DNA from 2 places in the Rahnella inusitata genome. Region 1 is predicted to be linked to the other one. Evidence: predicted binding sites of a transcription regulator. Region 1 holds the regulator's gene; the other holds the start of a gene.
What was found. The regulator sigma-54, encoded in region 1, starts transcription at its own class of promoters, with help from an activator protein. The targets are predictions, from matches to a motif close to GTTGGCACANNTTTCGCTNT.

Region 1 (8,064 bases):
TTAACGATCAGGATCCGACCTATCAAAGCTCCCACACGGTCACCATGGTGTATGACCCGCTGGGTAGCCTGACTTACAAACTGGTCTCCGATCAGGTCAAATACTACACCACCGATCAGGTAACCTGGTTTACCAACCCGGTGGCGACCATGTATGACAAGAATAAAGTTCCAACCTGGGTGCTGCGTTCTGATAAAGCCAAGATGACTCAGGATAAAATGCTCTATCTTTATGGGCATGTGCAGGCAGATAGCCTGACGCCGGAAACATCGCAGCTGCAAAGAATCAAAACGGACAATGCACGGGTTAACCTGACGACACAAGACGTTGCTTCAGACGATGAAGTGACGCTTTACGGTACAGGTTTTACATCTAACGGCATGAAAATGCGTGGTAATCTGCGTGATAAAACAGCAGAGCTGATCGAAAAGGTAACGACCTCTTATGAAATTCAAAGTAAAAAATAAAATCCGTAATCTTCTGATCACAGGCTCCTTGCTGGCCGTCAGCATTCCGGCGTTCGCGCTGAAAGATGACACAACGAAACCGATCACCATTGATTCAGCTAATCAGGCGCTGGATGTGAACACCAACACGGCGACTTTTACCGGGAACGTGGTGGTGAATCAGGGTTCGATTCAGGTTAAAGCCGATAAAGTGGTCGTGATCCGCCCGCAAGGCGTATCCGGCAAAGAAGTGGTTGAAGGCTACGGCAACCCTGTGACCTTCTACCAGTTACAAGACAACGGCAAGCCTATCAAAGGCCACGCGCAGAAAGTCCGTTATGAAGTGGAAACCGATCTGGTGACCCTCACCGGCAACGCGTACCTTGAACAGCTCGACAGCAACGTGAAAGGCGATCGTATTACCTATCTGGTGCAGAAGCAGCAGATGGAAGCCTTCAGTGATAAAGGCAAGCGTGTCACGACCGTTCTGGTCCCGACGCAGTTGCAGGAAAAGACCCCGGCAGCAGCCGGCGGCCAGACCAAAAAGAGTAACTGATAATTTATGGCAAAATTAATCGCAGAAAATCTGGCGAAGGCATACAAAGGCCGTAAGGTCGTTGAAGATGTCAGCCTGAACGTTAATTCGGGCGAAATCGTCGGATTACTCGGCCCTAACGGTGCCGGTAAAACCACCACGTTTTACATGGTGGTCGGTATCGTCCAGCGTGATGCGGGCCGCATTATCGTCGACGACGAGGACATCAGCCTTTTGCCATTGCACACCCGCGCACGTCGCGGCATTGGTTACCTGCCTCAGGAAGCGTCCATTTTCCGTCGCCTCAGCGTGTTTGATAACCTGATGGCGGTATTGCAGATCCGTGACGACCTGAATAAAGACCAGCGAAACGATCGCGCCAACGAGCTGATGGAAGAGTTCCATATTTCCCATTTGCGCGATAACCTCGGTCAGTCACTGTCCGGTGGTGAACGCCGTCGTGTGGAAATTGCCCGTGCGCTGGCGGCGAACCCTAAATTTATCCTGCTGGATGAACCCTTCGCCGGTGTTGACCCGATTTCCGTTATCGACATCAAAAAAATCATTGAGCACTTGCGTGACAGCGGCCTCGGCGTGCTGATTACCGACCACAACGTTCGTGAAACCCTCGACGTGTGTGAACGCGCCTACATCGTCAGTCAGGGCAAACTGATCGCCCACGGCACGCCAACCGACATTCTTGCTGATGAACAAGTAAAACGTGTTTATCTGGGTGAAGAATTCCGTCTGTGATCTGCGCCGCCTGAACCGCGCCTGTTTCGCTTTACAATGAAGCGGGCCGGTTCTGACCGACGTGTTGCCGTTTGAACTCATCTACGGATATAAAGCCAAGATATGAAGCAAGGTTTGCAACTCAGATTCAGCCAACAACTGGCCATGACTCCTCAATTACAACAGGCGATCCGTCTGTTGCAATTGTCCACGCTTGAGCTCCAACAGGAGATCCAACTCGCGCTGGAGAGCAACCCTCTGCTGGAACAAACTGACCTGCACGATGAAATCGATGCAGTCGAAACCCCTGACAGTGAAGGTCTGGATACCCGCGAAGCCCTCGAGCAGAAAGATATGCCCGAAGAGCTGCCGCTCGACGCCACCTGGGATGAGATTTACACCGCGGGCACGCCGTCCGGGACAGGCAATGATTACAGCGACGACGAACTGCCGGTGTATCAGGGCGAAACGACCCAGACATTGCAGGATTACCTGATGTGGCAGGTCGAGCTGACGCCGTTTTCTGACACCGACGCCGCTATCGCGACCTCCATTGTCGACGCCGTGGATGACACCGGTTACCTGACAATTTCTCTCGACGACATCCTCGAAAGTATCGGCGATGAAAACGTCACCATGGATGAAGTCGAAGCCGTTCTAAAGCGCGTTCAGCGTTTTGACCCGGTGGGTGTGGCGGCGCGCGATCTGCGCGACTGCCTGCTGATTCAGCTTTCCCAGTACGTCCCGGAAACGCCTTTCATCACAGAAGCCAGACTTATCATTAGCGAACATCTGGATCTGCTGGCGAACCATGATTTCCGTGCACTTATGCGATCAACCCGTCTAAAAGAAGATACACTGAAAGGAGCGATGCTCCTGATCCAGTCTCTTGATCCGCGTCCGGGACAGTCGATCAATACCGGCGAATCCGAATACGTGATCCCGGATGTACTGGTGCGCAAAGTGTCCGGCGTCTGGTCGGTCGAACTGAACTCAGACAGCATTCCACGGCTGAAGATCAACCAGCAGTACGCCGCGATGGGCAATTCCACCCGCAGCGACAGCGACGGACAGTTTATCCGCAGCAATCTGCAGGAAGCCAAGTGGCTGATCAAAAGTCTGGAAAGCCGTAACGATACCCTCCTGAAGGTCACGCGCTGCATTGTCGAACAGCAGCAGGCGTTCTTTGAGATGGGTGATGAATACATGAAACCGATGGTGCTGGCCGATATCGCCAGCGCCGTTGAAATGCATGAATCGACGATTTCGCGCGTGACGACGCAGAAGTTCCTGCACAGCCCGCGCGGCATTTTCGAACTGAAGTATTTCTTCTCCAGCCATGTCAGTACTGACAGCGGCGGCGAGGCATCGTCCACCGCAATCCGGGCGCTGGTGAAGAAATTAATTGCAGCGGAGAATCCTGTAAAACCGCTGAGCGACAGTAAGTTAGCAACCCTGCTTTCCGATCAGGGCATCATGGTTGCACGCCGTACCGTTGCAAAATACCGAGAGTCTTTGTCCATCCCGCCCTCAAACCAGCGTAAACAGTTAGTTTGACCTCAACAGAGAAGGAAGACATTATGCAGCTCAACATTACCGGACATCACATTGAGATCACCGATCCCCTGAGAGAATTTATCTCGTTGAAACTGGCGAAGTTAGAACAGTATTTCGACAGGATTAATCAGGTGTATGTGGTGTTAAGCGTTGAAAAAGTGCAAAAAGTCGCGGAAGCGACACTGCATGTGAACGGAGGCGAGTTGCATGCCACCTCGGAACATCAGGATATGTACGCAGCGATTGACGGCCTGGTTGATAAACTGGCCCGTCAGCTGAACAAACATAAAGACAAACTGAAACAGCACTGACATTCATGTAGCCAACCCTGTGCTACAAACCTTCAGGCATCGGCTTGTGACCTTCGGGGAACGAGCCGATATAGCTTTAAGGGTGAATCAGCGCAAAAGTGAAGATGACATGATCAACGATATAGCAATGCAATTAACGTCGGTGCTCAATGCCGAATGCACCAAAAGCGGCGTTCATTGCGCCAGCAAAAAACGTGCGCTGGAAATCATCAGCGAGCTGGCGGCCAAACAACTGAATTTGTCACCACAGGTGATTTTCGACGCCATTTTGACCCGTGAGCGTATGGGCAGCACCGGGATCGGTGCCGGGATCGCCATCCCGCACGGCAAGCTGGAAGAAGATACGTTACGCGCCGTCGGCGTGTTCATTCAGCTCGAACAACCGATCGCGTTTGACGCTATCGACAATCAGCCGGTAGATCTGCTTTTTGCCTTGCTGGTTCCTGCAGATCAATGTAAAACCCACTTACACACCTTGTCTTTAGTGGCCAAGAAATTGGCAGATAAAACAGTGTGTCGCCGACTGCGCGGAGCGCAAAGCGACGAAGAACTGTTCAAGATAATGACAGAAAACGAATAATTTTAAGATTCCCGGCCGCACGCCGGGAAAGTGAATTCTGAACACTGAATGCCAGGGGAGTGACACCATGGTGCTGATGATAGTCAGCGGCCGTTCCGGTTCCGGGAAGTCGGTTGCCCTAAGGGCATTAGAAGACATGGGATTTTACTGTGTGGACAATCTGCCGGTGGTGTTACTGCCGCAGCTTGCCCAGACGCTTGTCGAGCGCAATACGTCCGCCGCCGTCAGCATTGACGTGCGCAACATGCCAGAAACACCGGAAGTTTATGAGTATGCGATGTCACAACTGCCCGAGAGTTTCTCGCCGCAGTTGCTGTTCCTCGACGCCGACCGCAATACCCTGATCCGCCGTTACAGCGACACCCGTCGTCTGCACCCGCTTTCCAGCAAAAATCTGTCCCTCGAAAGTGCCATCGATGAAGAAGCCGATCTGCTCGAACCGCTGCGTTCCGCCGCCGATCTGATCATCGACACCTCCGAAATGTCGGTTCACGAGCTGGCAGAAATGCTGCGTACCCGCCTTTTGGGCAAACGTGAACGCGAACTGACGATGGTCTTCGAATCCTTTGGTTTCAAACATGGCCTGCCGATTGATGCCGATTACGTCTTCGACGTGCGTTTCCTGCCGAACCCGCATTGGGATCCGAAACTGCGCCCGATGACTGGCCTGGATAAGCCCGTCGCAGCCTTCCTCGACCGTCATACCGAAGTGCACAACTTTATCTACCAGACCCGCAGCTATCTCGAACAATGGCTGCCCGCGCTGGAGACCAACAACCGCAGCTATCTGACCGTCGCCATTGGTTGTACTGGCGGTAAACACCGTTCGGTGTATATCGCGGAAGAACTGGCCGACTATTTTCGTTCCCGTGGGAAGAATGTTCAGTCCCGCCATCGCACGCTGGAAAAACGCAAATCATGACGGTGAAACAAACGGTAGAAATCAAAAACCGGTTAGGGATGCACGCCCGTCCGGCGATGAAGTTGTTTGAACTGGTGCAGAGTTTTGAATCAGAAGTGATGCTGCGCAACGGCACAGGCATTGAAGCGGAAGCCAGCAGCGTGATCGCCCTGCTGATGCTCGATTCGCCGAAAGGCCAGCAAATCGAAATCGAAGCCACCGGCCCCGATGAAGCTGAAGCGCTGAGCGCCGTAGTGAATCTGATTAATTCCGGATTCGATGAAGACTGAGAATTACCCCCCTGTTTAAGCCGTATTAGATGCGGCTTAAACAGTCGATCGCAATGGCCTTAAAGCTCTCAAAATTCTCACTGCTCAGCAAACGGCTCATCGAACGCTCCCGCACAAACGTCACGAACAAATCGTAAATCGCCATCGCCTCTTCGTAATCTGCCTTGCTGATCGCCAGCAGGAAAATCACATGCGCCGTTTCCCCTTCGCCCCAGGCGATGCCCTGCTGCGACAGCAAGGTGATCACCACGGTTTTCTTCGCCAGCAAGCCTAGCGAATGCGGCAATGCAATGCCTTCACCCAGCATGGTAGAGACAATTTCCTCGCGCTCTACCACCGACGGGTAAAATGCCTGATCGACATACCCTTCTTCTTCCAGCTGCGAACACACATGGCGAAACAGCTCCGCCTGCGTCATCGGTTCGTTGATGATCATGAAGTGTTTTTCGTCGAAGAATTTTTCCAGCATATAAGGCCGGGTGCGATCCACCAGCACCAGCTTACCGAGCTGTTCCATCTGATATTCCGTCGGGAACGGCGACAGCACCACCACCGGCTTATTCTTCTCGCTGATGCGCGCATTCGAGATAATAAAATCTTCGTCAATGTGCTCCAGTTTCTCGTAATCGCGCAAGGATACGATTTGCTTCATCACCAGCTGCGGATACTTACGGCTGATCTGCGCCTGAATCATACGGATGGTGGAATTGCCGGTATCGCACACCATCATTACCTGCGGATGGCGCTGATAGCCGATGTCGTAGTGCCGCTCCAGCCCGACGCCGATGTGCAGCACCAGAAAACCGATTTCGTTTTCGCTCAGCGTATACGGCGTATATTTCCCCCAACTGGAGACCGCCGCCAGCGTAACGTCATACGCCATCGGATAATGCTGTTTGATGTTACTCAGCAGCGGATTAGGGATGTTTATCTGATATTTCACCCGCGTAATCATGGTCTTGATATGCGTGAGCAGATCCGCACGTAGCTGCTTGTCGCCCTGCAAATCATAGTTATAGTGCGCGTTGATATACGAAAGAATGTAATCGACCAGCGATTCATCGTCATCGGCGTTAATGTCGGTCGGCAGAATGTTCTGCACGCGACGCGCGGCGATATTCACCCGTAAATACGCCTCTTCGGACGCCGGAATTTCCTTACCGACCAGACTTTTCAGCTCTTCCGCCAGCCGCAGGGAGACCTGCTTCACCGCCGGATCGCCCTCTTCCGCGTCGAAATCCGTCAGCGGATAACCGCCGGTAATGCGCTTGATCGCCACCGCACAGTACAGAATCAGATACTGCTCACCCGCATCGGTCAGCTGAATAGACGACTGCGTCAGCAGCTGATGCATGAACCGCGTCAGCGGCACCAGCGCCTCTGGCTCCAGACTCTCGGCTTTCAGCAGCGGATTGGCCTGCTCTTCGGCATCGAGCTGAAACAGTAAATCGGTCAGACAGGCGCGGATCGCCAGTTCTGCGCCGAACAGCTTCATGCCGTAACGCGGTTTGGTTTCGATATTCAGGTGGTAGCGCGTCAGATGCTCCCTCACCTCAGCCATATCATTTTGCAGGGTTCCCCGGCTGACAAACCATTCATCGGCCAGATCTTCCAGCTTCAGTGAAAAAGCTGAGGTCAAAAAGCGGATCAGCAACGTCTTCACCCGTTCGGCAGCAGTGCGCGGCGTCGGGTTCGGTTTACGTTGTGTCGATTGCTGCAACGACGAGAACAGCGCCTGATCGTCAATGCGCAGCTGATAACCGCTGCCACGGCTGTGCACAAAAGTCGCGCCGTAACCGGCAATAATTTCATTGAGCGAGGTGATATCCGCACGCACGGTGCGCGTTGACACCTCCAGACGCCTGGCCAGCTCATCCTGAGGGAGGGTTTCGGTCTGTAACGCATCAAAAAGTTGCGCTAGCCGTTGATTGGGAAATCTCACCATTGTTGTTCCATATTGTTGCAGCTATACCCCATCCGCCTGGACGAATGGGGTTTGGTTCTGACGTGGTATCTTATCAATCAGGGCGCGATCACCAGCTGCGACGGACTGGCGACCGCCACGTAGCGGTCGACGAAGGTCAGTTTACCGCTGTCCGGCGATACCTTGAATGTAGTGATGTTATCGCTTCGTTGATTCATTGCGTAAATATATTTGCCGTCCGGTGACAAGGTCAGCGTGCGCGGGTAATCACCCCGTGTCCAGGTTTCATCGCTCCATTTCATTGCACCCTCGCCGGTCACGCTCACCTGCGCGATGCTGTTGTGCAGACGGTTCGCCACGTACAGATGCTTGCCGTCCTTGCTCAACACAATACCTGCTGCAAAGTTGGTGCCTTTGAAACCGGCAGGCAACGAAGACAGGCTGTGCAGTTCGGTCAGCGTGCCGTTAGTGGCGTCAAAGCGGTAGCTGGTCAGCGTCGAAGCTTCTTCGTTGATCAGGAAAACCACTTTCCCGTTGGGATGGAAGACAAAATGACGCGGCCCGGCACCTGCTGAAGAGGCGCTGATAAACGGCGGATTGTTGGCTTCCAACACGCCGGTTTTTGCGTTCAGCTTCCACTGATAAATCCTGTCCAGCCCGAGATCGGTAGAGAACACGAATTTGCCGGAAGGATCGGTGGCGATCATGTGCGCGTGCGGCCCGTTGTGATCGCTCACCGCGAAACTGCCTTCGGCAGCGGCCGCTGGTTTGCCTGCGCCCGCCGGGCC
Region 2 (8,064 bases), 1.5 Mb from region 1:
CATGACATTTTCCAGCGCGGTCATGTGCGGGAAAAGATTAAAGCTCTGGAACACCATGCCGACCGAGCGGCTGATGTCGCGCGCCTGCGAGTCGCGATCGGTGATGGTCATCCCGCCGAGTTTAATGCTGCCGTCCTGATACCCTTCCAGCCCGTTCATGCAGCGCAGCAACGTACTTTTCCCGGAACCGCTGCGGCCAATGATGGAGATCACTTCACCGCTGTCGATATCCAGATCCACGCCTTTCAGGACGTGATTCTGGCCGTAAAACTTTTGAACCTGATTGATTGTGATCAGCGGCATTACTGTTTATCTCCACGCAACGATTTTTCTAAATGCTGACTGTAACGCGACAGCGGATAACACATCAGGAAGTAGCCCAGCGCCACTAATCCGAACACTTTGAACGGCTCAAACGTCACGTTATTGAGCATCGTGCCCGCTTTGGTCAGCTCGACAAAACCGATAATCGACGCCAGCGCAGTGCCTTTCACCACCTGAACAGAAAATCCCACCGTTGGCGCAATCGCGATGCGCAGCGCCTGCGGGGCGACCACGCGCCACAGCGTCTGGCCAAAATTCAGGCCGAGGCAGCGTGACGCTTCCCACTGGCCTTTTGGCAGTGCGGCGATGCTGCCGCTCCAGATATCCACCAGATAGGCACTGGTATACAAGGTCAGCGCAAGTGCAGCAGCGGTCCAGGGGCTGACGTTGATACCAAACAAACCGAGGCCGAAGAACGCCAGAAACAGCTGCATCAGCAGCGGCGTGCCCTGAAACAGTTCGGAATACAACCGCACAAACAACGACGGCCAGCGGCGTTTGGTCAGGCGCATCAGCAACAGCGGCAAAGTAACCAGCGTGCCGCCAATGAATGCGGTCAGGGAGAGCAGAATCGTCCAGCGCGCCGCCAGCAGCAAATTGCGCACAATGTCCCAGTCGGAAAACGTCATCATCCGTTATCACTCCCAAAGAAGCGGCGTCCGGCCAGCAGCAATAACTGACGCATCGCAACCGACAACAATAAATAGAACAATGTGGTGACCAGATACACTTCAAAACTGAGGAACGTGCGCGACTGAATCAGGTTGGCGGCGAACGTCAGTTCTTCATAGGACACCTGCGACACGACGGAAGAACCGAGCATCACGATAATGCACTGGCTGACCAGCGACGGGTAAATACGCTTGAGCGACGGCGGCAGAACGATACGCAGAAATGTCTGACTGCGGCTCAGCCCCAGCACGCGCCCCGCTTCCCACTGGCCTTTCGGCGTTACCTGAATACCCGCGCGGATGATTTCGGTGCTGTACGCGCCGAGGTTAATCAGCATCGCCAGCAGCGCCGCTTCGCCTGCGGTCATTTTCAAACCGATGGCCGGCAGACCAAATACGATGAAAAACAGCTGTACGACAAACGGCGTATTACGGATGGCTTCGACATACACGCCCCAGACCGTCCGCAGGATTTTATGGTTGCCGCAGCGAATGGCCGCGCCGCAAATCCCGATCGCGACGCCGCCAATCGTTGCCATCACCGTCAGCTCAATGGTGGTCCATAAACCGGCCAACAGCTCCGGCATATACGGCCACAGCGCGCTAAAGTTAAGCTGATAGGTCATGAAAGATCCTCGTCAAACCACTGATTACGCGCCGATGGAAGCCGGCAGCGGAGCCTTCATCCATTTTTCGGACAACGTGTTCAGCGTCTTATCTTTAACGCCTTCGGCAATCAGTTCGTTCACTTTCTCTTTCAACGCCGGTTCGTCTTTACGCAGGCCAACGAAACACGGCGAATCTTTTAGCATCACTTTGGATTCAGGCGCTTTGGCCGGGTTCATTCGGGCAATCGCCGCTACCACCAGGTTGCCGGTAGCGATGTATTCCACCTGACCGGACAGGTACGCCGACAGCGTGGTGTTGTTGTCTTCGTAACGCTGAATTTTGGCGTCTTTCGGTGCCACATCAGTCAGCGCCAGATCTTCTACCGCACCACGGGTTACGCCGATGGTTTTGCCGGAAAGCGCGCTCAGCTCCGCCAGCTTGTCGCCCTTCGCGCCAAACACGCCGAGGAAAAACGGTGCGTAAGCGTTACTGAAATCGATGACTTTCTCACGCTCGGCGTTCTTCCCGAGGCTGGAGATCACCAGATCCACTTTATCGGTTTGCAGATAAGGTACGCGGTTGGCGCTGGTGACCGGCACCAGTTGCAACTTAAGTTTCATCTTGTCGGCCAGATACTGCGCCATGTCGATGTCATACCCTTCCGGCTGCAGATCCTTGCCCACCGAACCAAACGGCGGGAAATCCTGCGGCACGGCCACGCGCAGCACGCCGCGCTTCTGAATATTCTGCAACTGATCGGCTATCGCGCCCGATGCCTGAAGAACCAGCATTGCAACACCTGCCCACGCCAACAGCCGTTTGTTCATGTTCATAGATTATCTCCGGTGAAAGGTTTTTGGAACGATAGATTCTTATAAACATGACTTTGCAACGAATGTGCCAAAAGCGGTTCAATCGAAAAAATGTGGACGAAGTCACGCTATGACAAGGAATTACGGGGAATGGGGACTGTTTGGGGTGGCGCCTTTTGCCCTGTGGCAGAGCAGAAAGACGCGAAAAGTAAAAATGGCGGCGCACCGTCATTGTGCGAAGGCACCAAAAAAGCGCCCTGTTTGAACCTGAATCGGGAATCAGCGCTGTTCGAGTTCGTCGAGATCGCTGTACATATCGTTTATCTGATGAATTCGCTGACGCCCTGAGGCCAGCATTTCGTGCAGCAACGCGTTGCTGAGCAAATTTGCCAGACTCATCGCCGAAGAATAGCTGTCAAACGCCGACACGCTGTCGAGTGGCGTCGCCAGATGCCAGGTCGCCAGTGCAGTCAGCGTCTGCGCCTGCGGTTCGCAGACAAGCAGCACCGGCACGCCCAGTGTTTGCAACTGGGTCAGAATGGCCTTCGCCATGCGCGGTCTGCGGCGGAACGCGACGAAAATCACCACATCCTGCGCGGTCAGGTCTACCAGCTCTTCCGCCAGCGTCTGCCCCGGCTGCGGCATCATCGTCACGCCTGGTCGCACCTGAATCAGCTGCTGGCGCAGATGTAACGCCACCGGATAGCTGTTGCGAAAGCCCAGCAGACGCACCTGCCGCGCCTGACTCAGCGCGGCGGTCAGCGCACTGAACTGCGCGCCGTCGATCTGATTAATCCACTGCGTCAGGTTGGCCATTTCCTGCTTGTAGTGCCGGGACAACAGGGTGTTTCCCTGCACCGCATCGCGGCTGTCGGTCAGCGGCATTCCGCTCTGGCGCAGCGTGCGCATTTCATCGCGCATGTCGCGATAACTTGGGTAGCCGAGCCGCTTAAACAGGCGGCTGACCGTGGCCTTTGACACTCCGCTAAGCCGCGCCAGCTCTGCGCTGTTGTAGCTCATCAGGTCGTCAATACTGGCGAAGATAAAGTCGGCTACGCGTTGTTCCTGCGGCGTCAACGCCGGGTAATGGTCGCGCAGACGCTCATCAATTTGTTTCATGTCCGACCCTTTTGTAACGGAAGTTTCAATGAATGGGCGGAACATACCATGCACTATGCTTGCCAATGCAAGCGAATTTATCCGTCAACGCGGCACTTTCCTGCGGATGTGGAACACCTCTTGCTTAACTTAATGACATCGCGCCCTCTTACCCTGCACGCGCGGACTGACATCAGCACATAAGAAAAGACACGCAACAAAGGACATCGCATGATTAACAGTAACAGCGCACCGTTAGGAATGGCGGTCACGCCTCATCATCTGGCGAGCCAGAGTGCGCTTGCGGTATTACGCGAAGGCGGTAATGCCATCGAAGCCATGGTGGCCGCAGCCGCAACCATCGCCGTGGTGTATCCGCACATGAACGGGCTCGGCGGCGACGGCTTTTGGCTGATTGTACCGCCACAGGGCAATCCGGTCGCCATCGACGCCAGCGGCGCGGCTGGCTCCCTCGCTTCTCTGGATTTTTATGCCGGTGACACACACATTCCGCACCGCGGCCCGAAATCGGCGCTCACCGTCGCGGGCACCGTGGGCGGATGGCAGGAAGCGCTGAACGTTTCCGCTGAATTTGGCGGCGAGCAAAAACCGCTGTCGCGCTTGTTGCGTGACGCGATCCGTTACGCCTCCGACGGAATTCCGGTCACCGCCTCGCAGGAAGCCGCCACCCGCTCCAAGCAGCACGAACTCAAAGACATCCGCTCTTTCGCCGATGTGTTTCTGCCCAACGGAGAAGTGCCGCGCGCCGGGAACCGCTTCACACAACCGCAGCTGGCACAAACATTATCGATGCTGTGCGAAGACGGACTGGGCAGTTTCTACCGGGGTGAACTGGCCGACAGCATGGCCGCCGATATGGAAAAGCTCGGTATGCCGGTCACCCGCGCCGATCTCGCGGCGTACAAACCGCAGCGCCGCGTGCCCTTGCGCCTCAAACACAGTAAGGGCGAAATCTACAATCTGACGCCACCGACGCAGGGGCTGGTCTCACTGGCGATCCTCGGCCTGACCGACCGTCTGTCACTCGAAAGCATGGACGAAGGCGCCACGATTCACAGCATCGTTGAAGCCACCAAACTGGCGTTCGGGCTGCGCGATCGTTTCATCACCGATCCACGCATGATGACGCAGGACGCCCAAAGCCTGCTCGATCCGCAGTATCTCGATGCCCTCGCCACCCGCATCAAACCGCACAGCGCCGCCGACTGGGGCAAAGGCAAAGGGCCGGGCGATACTGTCTGGATGGGCGTGATGGACAGCAGCGGGCTGGCGGTCTCGTTCATCCAAAGCATTTATCATGAATTTGGCAGCGGCGTGGTGCTGCCGGAGAGCGGCGTGCTGTGGCAAAACCGCGGTGCGTCTTTCAGTCTCGATCCGGATCATTTGCTGGCGCTGGCGCCGGGCAAACAACCGTTCCATACGCTCAACCCGGCCGCCGCCCGTTTATACGACGGTCGCACGATGGTGTACGGCTCGATGGGCGGTGACGGCCAGCCGCAAACGCAGGCGGCAGTGTTCATCCGTCACGTGGTGCAGGGGCAATCCTTACAACAAGCGATCAGCGGCCCGCGCTGGCTGCTCGGCCGCACCTGGGGCGAAAGCTCCGACTCACTGAAACTGGAAGGCCGCTTCGAATATCCGACGCTCGCCGGGCTGCGCCAGCGCGGTCACGACGTCGAGCTGTTACCGGATTTCAGCGAAGCCGTCGGCCATGCGGGCGCGATTGTGCGCCACACCAACGGCATGTTTGAGGGCGCGTCTGACCCGCGTAGCAACGGCAGCGCTGCCGGTTTTTGATAAGGAGAAAACACCATGAAAAACACACCTGCTGAGCTCCAATGGGCTGCGTATGTCCGCCAGATGGAATCCGTACTGGCGCTGGAACTCGACGACGCACGTCGTCAGGAATTACTGGTGCAATTTAGCCGCATCGCGCAGATGGCGCAGCCGCTGATGGATTTACCGCTCGACCCGCGCCTGGAAATCGCCGGGGTATACAGAGCATGAAATCGTTAGAAAATTTCTCCATCAGCCAGCTGCATCAGGCGATTGCGCAGGGCCACATCTCCGCCAGCGAAGTCGCCACCACCACGCTCGACGCCATAGAACAGGCGAATCCGGTCATCAACGCGTACACCCACATCACCCGCGACAGGATGCTGAGCGAAGCCGCGAAAGTCGACAAAGCCCGCGCCAGCGGTACAACGTTACCGCCGCTGGCCGGTATTCCTTATGCGGTGAAAAACCTGCTGGACGTCGCGGGCGAAGTCACGCTGGCCGGTGCCAGCCTCAACAGCAGCAACGCCGCCGCGCGGCACGATGCCTGGACCATTTCACGGCTGGCCGCACAGGGCGCGACGCTGTCAGGCATGTTGAATATGGACGCCTACGCCTACGGTTTCACCACCGAAAACAGTCACTATGGCGCGACGCGTAACCCGCGCGATCTTTCCCGCGTCGCAGGTGGATCTTCCGGCGGTTCGGCGGCGGCGGTCGCTGCCGGTCTGGTGCATTTCACGCTTGGCAGCGACACCAACGGTTCGATCCGCGTGCCCGCCTCGCTCTCCGGCATTCTCGGCCTGAAACCGACTTTCGGGCGGATCTCCCGCAGCGGAAGCCAGCCGTTTGTCGCCAGCCTCGATCATCTCGGCCCCCTGGCGAGGTGCAGCGAAGATCTTTCGCAGGTCTACGACGCAATTCAGGGCACCGATCCGCAGGATCATTTTCAGGCTGACAAGCCGAATACCGAGACGTTTTCGCAGCTTAAGCGCGGCCAACAGGGTTTACGCACTGCTGTCCTCGGCGGATATTTTTCGACGTGGTGCGATGAGCACGCCAAAGCCGCCGTGCTGAAGGTAGCGCAGGCGCTGGAGGCTCAGGAAGAGATCGAGATGCCGCAGGCTGAACTGGCGCGTTCTGCGGCGTTCATCATCAGCGCCTCGGAAGGCGGCAATCAGTATTTACCCAAACTGCGCAGTATTCCTGAACAGTTTGAGCCACTTTCCCGCGAGCGTTTGCTGGCAGGCGCCATGATCCCGGCGGCGTGGTACGTGCAGGCGCAGCGTTTCCGTCATCAGTTTCAGCAACAGGTGTTGCCATTGTTCGACCATTGGGACATCTTGATTGCGCCAGCCACGCCGTGTCCGGCGACTTTACTGGGTCAGGAAACGATCCACATCAACGGTCTGGACCTGCCAACGCGCGCCAGTATGGGAATGTTGACGCAGCCGATTTCGTTCCTTGGCCTGCCGGTGGTGACCGTGCCGGTAACCACCGCAACGGGTCTGCCGATAGGGTTACAACTGATTGCTCCGCCGTGGCGGGAAGACCTGTGCCTGCGCGCCGCGTGGGCGCTTGAGCAACAAGGTATCGTGAAAGTCAGCAGTTCTTCGGTGATCTGACATTACCGTTTTCCAGGGTGAAGAGAGTTAATCATGAAAACTGACAATATTGACCGCCCGGCGATCCTCGCCGAAATGAATGCGGCATTTTATCGTTATGAGCAGGCGCTGATCACCAACGACACCGCCGTGCTCGACGAGCTGTTCTGGCATGATCCGCGGACTGTGCGCTACGGCGCAGGGGAAAATCTTTACGGCATCGAAGCCATCCGTGAATTCCGCGCTGCGCGCCCTTCTCAGGGGCTGGATCGCGATTTGATCAACACGACGATCACCACGTTTGGCGATGACATGGCGATCGCCAGTACCGAGTTTCGCCGCGAAGGTACGGACAAAATTGGGCGACAGCAGCAGACGTGGGTCAAAATGTTGAGTGGATGGAAGATTGTGGCAGCCCATGTCAGTTTGATGGTTTGATGGTTTGATGGTTTGATCGAGAAAATTTCGGTTTTTCAATAACGGTGATCACCTGGCTTTTCGCGCCGAAACCGACCAAGAGAGGGAATTGCTTTCCCTCTCTTGGATCTCTCCCCGCTTTTTCAAACACGCGCTGTCGCCAGACCGATGGACGTGTTCTGTGACCTCCGTGGAGGCGCAAAATCTTGCCGCTCCGCGGTCCCTTCGTTCGGTCTTCGAGCCATAGGTCTCGAAACACTCTCTCAGCAAAATTTTTTTATCGCGCCTTGGCGGGATCTTAAAAGCATCGCTGGGTTTTTGGTTTTGGGGCTTGGGGTTTTATTTGTATGTTGCTGTTATCGCCATTTGTCATAGCTGCTCGAGTCATTTCGAAATTTTAACAGGCTTTTTTCTCATCCTGAGCCGGTGAAGTTGTGACCTAAAACTTCTGGCCGCTTTCAAAAATCACGCCGGAGGAAGAGGTGGAAAACCGCGCGGCGTTTTGGCGCGGGTTGTAACCCGACCGGAGGGCACCGCACAGCGGCGGGATTTTGCGGCAATAGCGGTGGCTGCTGAAACATAGCCCGTTTGCATGGCACGTGTTTTAAAGAGCCCGGGATTCTCAGGGGGGGTGGCGACAGACCCCCCTTGAGGCCGGCTTGGGTGGCAACCCAAGGTCTTGACCTTATCCTTTTGCCGAAGCCGGATGCTCCCTCTCCCAGTGGTCGGCGA

Region 2: a site for sigma-54 is predicted at 3,643-3,662, ahead of I2123_RS06670 (gamma-glutamyltransferase family protein). Genes of this name have one in related genera too.

Annotation. Positions count from the first base shown of each region.
Region 1 is NZ_CP065024.1:4,603,513-4,611,576, forward strand. It holds gene lptC (LPS export ABC transporter periplasmic protein LptC) at 1-467, shown strand, start outside; gene lptA (lipopolysaccharide ABC transporter substrate-binding protein LptA) at 445-1,002, shown strand; gene lptB (LPS export ABC transporter ATP-binding protein) at 1,009-1,734, shown strand; gene rpoN (RNA polymerase factor sigma-54) at 1,837-3,270, shown strand; gene hpf (ribosome hibernation promoting factor) at 3,294-3,581, shown strand; gene ptsN (PTS IIA-like nitrogen regulatory protein PtsN) at 3,691-4,161, shown strand; gene rapZ (RNase adapter RapZ) at 4,229-5,083, shown strand; gene npr (PTS phosphocarrier protein NPr) at 5,080-5,352, shown strand; gene I2123_RS21485 (BglG family transcription antiterminator) at 5,378-7,297, opposite strand; gene I2123_RS21490 (lactonase family protein) at 7,375-8,064, opposite strand, start outside.
Region 2 is NZ_CP065024.1:1,408,027-1,416,090, reverse strand. It holds gene I2123_RS06695 (amino acid ABC transporter ATP-binding protein) at 1-303, opposite strand, end outside; gene I2123_RS06690 (ABC transporter permease subunit) at 303-956, opposite strand; gene I2123_RS06685 (amino acid ABC transporter permease) at 953-1,621, opposite strand; gene I2123_RS06680 (transporter substrate-binding domain-containing protein) at 1,646-2,431, opposite strand; gene I2123_RS06675 (MurR/RpiR family transcriptional regulator) at 2,696-3,535, opposite strand; gene I2123_RS06670 (gamma-glutamyltransferase family protein) at 3,746-5,332, shown strand; gene hpxX (oxalurate catabolism protein HpxX) at 5,348-5,542, shown strand; gene I2123_RS06660 (AtzE family amidohydrolase) at 5,539-6,936, shown strand; gene hpxZ (oxalurate catabolism protein HpxZ) at 6,970-7,353, shown strand; gene puuE (allantoinase PuuE) at 8,018-8,064, opposite strand, start outside.